Regions from separate parts of the Paenibacillus sp. FSL F4-0236 genome, predicted to be linked through region 1. Evidence: riboswitches for the same ligand, from Rfam matches in the RefSeq annotation. Region 1 holds a riboswitch; each other region holds the start of a gene.
The links. A riboswitch is a leader RNA that binds a small molecule or an ion and turns the genes downstream of it on or off. The one in region 1 is predicted to bind cyclic di-GMP.
Positions count from the first base shown of each region.

Region 1 (2,270 bases):
CTACTCACTCGTTGTTCAGTTTTCAAAGATCAAGTTCTCGTTGGCGCCGTTTAATGTCTCAGCAGCAACTCTTATAATATATCATGTTGTTCTCAGTAATGCAAGCTTTATTTTTCGAAAGCCGTTTATATAACTCTCACAAACATTGCCTGTACGCTGTCTAACAACGCTTAACTATAATAACCTATCTATTCATAGAAAAGCAACCCCTAATAGAAAAATAAACAACTAGCTTAATAATTAAGCTGGTTGTTTATTTAATAGAGTTATGAATCTAGCGATGCAAATTAATAGTATTTTGCTGCAGTATACTTACTTGAAGCCTTAATAAAATCCGTATTCTTCTTACTCTTCGCTGACGATGCATCTACCGTTGTATCAATAGTAACCCATTTCCCATCCATCAACACTTCATTCCATGCATGGTATTGCGTAACGTAGCTAGTATTCCCCATCACCAATTTAGCAGGCACATCTACACTACGCAGCATTGCGGCAAAAAGAGAAGCATAGTCATAGCAGATTCCTTTTTTAGTATTCAAAGTGTTGTTAATGTTCGGAATGTAATCTGTTGTTACGTTATTAGCAAGAGAATAATCGTATTGTACATTAGCAACTACATAGTTATAGATTGCCTTAACTTTCTCTTCATCTGTTGTTTTGCCTTTTGTAAGCTCTTTTGCCTTAAGGATCGCTTTATCAGAAGAACTCCATTTCACATTCTGTACGGAGCCCAAATATACGGAATTCGAGTCACTCATGGTTACGTCTACTACTTCGGAATATAACGCTTTGTATTTATTGCCGGTTGTATTCTCAAGAACAGAAACCTTATAAGTACCATTACCTTGTTGTAAAGGGAAGTCCTCAGCTTGTTCAGAAGCATATAAGTTATATGTATAGCTGCTGTTGTCTTTAGTGATCATGAGTTTGATTCTTTTATCTTTCGGAATATCATAGTTAATTCCAATAACACCTTGAGCCACTTTCGATGTAATCAACCAGCTTGCATCTACACTTGCGGCTTGAGCTGTGCTTACCGGAACCGCAGTAATCAGTACGAACAGCGCCACCATCATAAAATAAACCTTTTTCACGGATAAAACCCCTTTCGGTAGCTGGCTGCCATCCTTTCGGGAAGGCCCTTTAGCTTTGCGTCCCTACCTTTCGATAGGTTTGCCGTTATCGTATAAGCTCTATCTGTTCTAATTTCACTAGACAAATTAACAGAATCAGTCCAAGTAGAAATATGAATCTAAGATTCTTATATATTTTATAAAAACAAAAAAAGCCTCTTCATTCGGTAACTGGCTGCCATCCTTACGGGAAGGCCCTTTAGCTTTGCGTCCCTACCTTTCGATAGGTTTGCCGTTTATCGTGTTTAGCTTTTATAGTCTTATACTACCATATTTATCCTCGTAAACAAGAACAAAATTGCTAGATTTACTATTATTTTATAGTTATTTCTCTGTATTTGAGTTTTCTTGTTATTTCTCGTCAACGATTAGGAAAGCTTGGCATGAACAATCAAACGATGTGTAGGATCTACTAGTGGGTCACACGTAATTAGAGTAAGAATTTTATCTTTGTTATTCCCGTCTAGAACAGACACATCACTAGGAAGTACAACAGAAATATCATAAACCTCGTAATTATAAGTCTGATCGCTAGTCTTTACCGTAATCGTATCCCCAATCACAACCTCATTCAGCCTGTTAAACAATCTGCCCGTAGTTCTAGCTCTATGTGCAGCTATTGCGGCGTTCCCTATTTCTCCTATTGGAGTTGTTTCTTTCATATGGGCCGCAGCATGCTTCATATTCGCTTTAGTAGCCCCTTCTAATACAGGTAGCTTCAGATCGATCTTATCGATCTCAATTAATGCGATAACTTTGCCACCCACTTCAATTTCCGGTTCCGGCTTTTCTGTTTCTTGCGGCTGTGCTTGTGCATCTAAAGCTGATTCCTCCGCTAGTAGCTGAGTGACCTCGGCATATCTGCTCTTTAGATCAGGTGGTGGAGTACTTTCACTGGTGCTCAGTTCAGCTGATTCTAATAGCTTATCCTGCTGCCAGTCGTTATACCATTCGTTAGCTTTTGGATAGAGCATGATAAGGATCCCCGCCAGTATGAGCACATACGAGAATTTACGCATGATTTTCACCTCCGTAGATTGGTTCTACTGAACTTTAGAATACCCATTTACGACTTCCGAAGAAGTTAATAATCACCGTCACAAACGTTACTAATACCTTAGAGATCAACACTTG
Region 1 is NZ_JBBOBK010000001.1:5,424,737-5,427,006, forward strand. It holds gene NSQ29_RS24215 (transglutaminase-like domain-containing protein) at 288-1,097, opposite strand; cyclic di-GMP riboswitch class I at 1,111-1,191, opposite strand; cyclic di-GMP riboswitch class I at 1,300-1,380, opposite strand; gene NSQ29_RS24220 (class D sortase) at 1,505-2,155, opposite strand; gene NSQ29_RS24225 (GtrA family protein) at 2,190-2,270, opposite strand, start outside.

Region 2 (2,270 bases), 4.2 Mb from region 1:
CTGTAGTCGCACAGGAGGTTCGTAAACTTGCCGAGGAATCAACGGCTTCAACGAAGGAAGTCTTTGGCTTAGTTCGGAGCATCGAAACTGATATCAAACAAGCGATTGACAATATCGCTATCAACGAAGAAGTCGTACAGGTACAGAATGAGATGATCACTCAATCTGCTCATATCTTTGCTCAAATTGTGCAAAGTGTGCAGTATATTACCGAGCAAATCTCTTCCTTCTCTGCTGAAAGTGATCTGATGTTGGAAAGTGCCTTGAAAATCTCAAGTGCAATAGAGAATATCTCTGCGATCACACAGCAAACCGCTGCCGGCACCGAGGAAGTATCCGCCGCTATGAATGAACAAATTAATGCCCTGCAGTCCGTCGCTGAAGAAACTGAGAAAATGACACAGGCTGTGTTTAATCTACAGAAGACTATCCATATTTTCAAGTTTTAAGTCACTTGCAAATCATATAAACAAGTCCAAAAACTCCTCCTAAGTTTTGACTTAGGGGGAGTTTTTTTATATCTATTATTTCATAGGTTGGACAAGACTTTCGTCAAAATTCGAGTTAATTTGCGAAAATATATTGACAAAGGTACTCTAGGAATATATTGTAAAGGAAAATTCTTCTTATAAATTTTAAAATTAATATTGGCAAAATCTTCGAAAGAGGATGACGCAAAACCATGGATCTACAGCCTCATTTTTAATCAGAGGCCATGACTGCCAGGTTGCAGAAAACCAAGACGACTGAACAATTGTTCAGTCTCTATGGCGATTTATGCCACCAACCTGTGCCCTAATTCAGAGCACAGGTTTTCTAATGTTTGATTTTAAAATAACAATCAACTTGTGAGGTGTATTTTTTGAAGACAGTCGCAGATTACATGTCGGAAGCACTACGGAACCTAGGTGTTACCCATTCCTTTGGTATTATTGGGAAATCCATTTGTCCTATTGTTCTTAAAATGGTAGATTACGGTATTGAATTTATTCCTGGGAGACATGAGTCCAGTTCCGGCTTCGAAGCAGCCGGGTATGCGCTTAAAACTGGAAAACTAGGTGTAGCTTTTGGTACTTCAGGTCCTGGTGGAACAAACCTATTAACTGCAGCAGCACATGCTAAGGCTAACAACCTACCTGTCCTATTTATTACTGGCCATCAATCTATTAAAGAGCTTGGAATTCCCCAATGTCAGGACTCTACTTCTTTTCTAGCTGATTTAGCTGATATGTTTAGACCTGCCACCTTATATAGCAAGCTTATTGAACGTGGAGATCACTTTAACACAATCTTTAATCATGCCATATCCATTGCTTTGAGCGGTAATCGTGGTCCAGTTCACCTTTGTATTCCCTTTGATGTACAAACGGAATTGCTAGAGGAATGTAATATTGTAATCCCTGAACGCGAATCACTGGTTAGCCATGCTAATATCGACCGTGTACTTGATGCTATAAATAGCTCTAAGAATCCAATAATTATCGCGGGTAAAGGCGTTAACCGCTCAGGAGCACATAGTGAGCTAATTCAATTAGCGGAAACATTTAATATTCCTGTAGTTACATCTCCAGGTGGTAAAGGGGCTATAGCTTGGGATCATCCACTCTATCACGGTCCAATTGGAGTAGGCGGTTGTACCCATGGGGATGACTTGCTGAATCAAAGTGATCTATTTATCGTTCTCGGGTCACGTTTAAGTGATATGACTATTTGTAATCTTAAAAGGGAAAATCATCCTGCAACATTAATTCAGTTTGATAGTGATCCGACTTTTGTCGGAAAAATATTGTTCTCTAAAACGATTCCAGTGACTGGAGATCTACGCGACAATCTAGTTTACTATCTCAATAATATTGACACGAACAACATCACAAAACGCGAAGCACCGACAAATTCCGATTATACCGAAGAGCCTCCGATTTTACCAAACCTTTCACTTGCATCGGTCTTGAGTACGATGAGTGATTTGATTCCTTATAACAGCACAGTCTTTGTTGATGATGGAAGTCACGGTTTCCATGCTGCGAAATGGTACAAGGTTAAGAAACCGGGCAGTTTTGTTTTCGATGCTTACTTTGCTTGTATGGGTAATTCCATCGGGATGGCGATTGGTGCAAAGGTTGCTGCTCCAGAAGAAACGATCTTCTGCATTACAGGAGACGGCTGCTTTATGATGCTAGGCGCAGAGATTAACGCTGCTGTCTGCAAGGATATTCCTGTCATATTCATTGTTGTGAATAATAAACAGCTAGATATGGCTCTAAAAGGTA
Region 2 is NZ_JBBOBK010000001.1:1,209,476-1,211,745, reverse strand. It holds gene NSQ29_RS05470 (methyl-accepting chemotaxis protein) at 1-449, shown strand, start outside; cyclic di-GMP riboswitch class I at 640-735, shown strand; gene NSQ29_RS05465 (thiamine pyrophosphate-binding protein) at 854-2,270, shown strand, end outside.
Region 2: another riboswitch for cyclic di-GMP. It lies ahead of NSQ29_RS05465 (thiamine pyrophosphate-binding protein); the one in region 1 lies ahead of NSQ29_RS24215 (transglutaminase-like domain-containing protein).

Region 3 (2,270 bases), 880 kb from region 1:
CTCTTTTTGTTTTTGAAGTTGTTGAGACGGAGAAAGTGGATGATCTCGCTCATTTGAAGGCTATTTTGACATATTACAAGGATCGGGGATTTGAATACGCTTTAGATGATGTTGGCGAGGGCTTCAGCACGATCGAGATGTTATTGGAGCTTAAACCCCATTACATGAAGCTGGATATGAAATATGTTCAGGGTGTGTACAGCGATCTGAACAAACAGAAAATAGCTAAACAATTTTTGGAAAAAGCTTTAGAAATCCAATCCGTTCCTTTAGCAGAAGGTGTGGAGTTTAGAGAGGACTTTGAATGGCTTAAGCAGAGTGGTTATCAGTTGTTTCAGGGATATTTATTTGGAAAGCCTGATCCTATTCCCAAACAGTGATCCTAATGAGTATAACTCCGTCTAGAGGATGAGATGAATTTCAGGTCAGAGTCTGAGTACAGCCAACCCCCGGGGTTGTATAATTAAGGTAATTGAGAAGGGGGACGGGATGGATATGAAATGGCATAAGTACATCACACACTGGGCGGATTCTAGAGGGTTAGGTGGACGAGAAATTGATTATCAATGGCCGTCTCCATCATTTCCGGTGGTAAGTATTCGCAGCAATTTGGGTCGCTACTCAGGTCAGGGGTATGGTCACGGAAGCAAGCCACAAGTGAAGACAGCTGTTGGATTAATTGCTATTGGAGATGTAGCTGTAGGCTTGATTTCCATAGGTGCGATAAGCGTAGGGGTTCTATCCGTGGGTGCAATATCACTAGGAATGTGGTTAGCCCTTGGAGCGATAGCAATTAGCTGGCTTGGCTTCGCAGCTGGAGCGATTGCCATTGCAGGAGTGGCTGTAGGCGCGATCGCGATAGCCGAAAAAGCGTTGGGAGCTGTCGCCATAGGTGATACGGCATTTGGGGCGGTAGCCATAGGACGGATTGCTGGGGGAGCAGTAGCTATTGGCCAATGGGCATATGGTCTAATCGCAGTTGGCGAGCATGGCTTCGGGTTAATTCCCATCACGGGCGATGTGTGGAATTGGTTCCGGCGTTTGTTTGGTGCGGGGAGTTAAGTAGACCTCCAGTCCTAAAGGTTCCTCTCTCTTCCGGGATACTCGATAAAGAATATCTATCACGATAGAAAAAGTAATTGCAATTACCTATTCGGATTTCATACCAATTAATCATGCGATCAGATGTAGCGTTATGTTACTCTTTGTAATGTATTCGAAACTTCATAGGCAAACCTATGGAAATGTAGGGACGCAAAGCTATAGGGACTAAGGTTATCATAACTATTGTCAGCCAGCTGCCAAAGAGTGTATTACGCTTTTTGTTAAAGTTTAATAAAAATTAAGTCTTAGTTTTTATGCGACTTTATACGCAATCAAGCTACTCTTTTGGGGTAGTTTTTTTTTTGCCTATTTTTAGTCACGGAAGAGATTCATATTACATCTGGGGGGTAGAAAAGATGAAAAAAATGATTGCGATCGCTACATCGGCAGCCATGTTAGCTAGTTTTTCGAGTGAGGCAGGTTATGCTTTAGCAAGTGATGTAAGCAAGGTAAGTGTAGTGAACACTGTAGTACAAAGCAAGGCTGACCTATTCAGCAATGCGTCAGTTATTCCGTTTGATCTGTACGGCAAGGCTATCCTAGGCGCTTATAATGATGTTTTTAGAATGAATCCTGCGAATATTAAATCCATTACCAATAACGGTGGTAACTACTCAGGTTCACCTATAGCTAAGGCTATGGATGGCGATATGAGTACGCATTGGGAAACGGGCAAACCGAATAGTTCAACGTTTACGAATGAGGTTGTCTTTGTTTTCAATGAGTCCACTGAATTAAATAGAATCGTATATGCTGCAAGACAATCCAGTGCAAAGGGGAAGGGGTTTGCTCAGGAATTTGATATTTATGGTTCAACTACGGATGCAGGCGATTATACGCTAGTATCCTCTGGAGAATATAAAGGCGGAGCAGGTGACGTAGTAGAGATTCAGTTTGCACCCACAGCCTTCAAGAGACTTAAATTTGTCTTTAAAAAAGCTAACCAAGATTGGGCGAGTGCAGCTGAGTTTTCTTTTTACAAAGAAGATACCGTATCCGCTAAAATGAAAAATTTATTTACAGATGATACCTTGAGTCAAGTTAGCGCAGCATTTAATACGGTGGAGAAATTAACGACTTTAGAACAAGAAGTGCAGACACATCCACTGTACGCGCAGTTTCAAGCAGATATAGAGAATGCAAAAGTACTTCTGGAGAATCATCAA
Region 3 is NZ_JBBOBK010000001.1:6,305,760-6,308,029, forward strand. It holds gene NSQ29_RS28185 (EAL domain-containing protein) at 1-380, shown strand, start outside; gene NSQ29_RS28190 (hypothetical protein) at 496-1,062, shown strand; cyclic di-GMP riboswitch class I at 1,220-1,306, shown strand; gene NSQ29_RS28195 (NPCBM/NEW2 domain-containing protein) at 1,461-2,270, shown strand, end outside.
Region 3: another riboswitch for cyclic di-GMP. It lies ahead of NSQ29_RS28195 (NPCBM/NEW2 domain-containing protein); the one in region 1 lies ahead of NSQ29_RS24215 (transglutaminase-like domain-containing protein).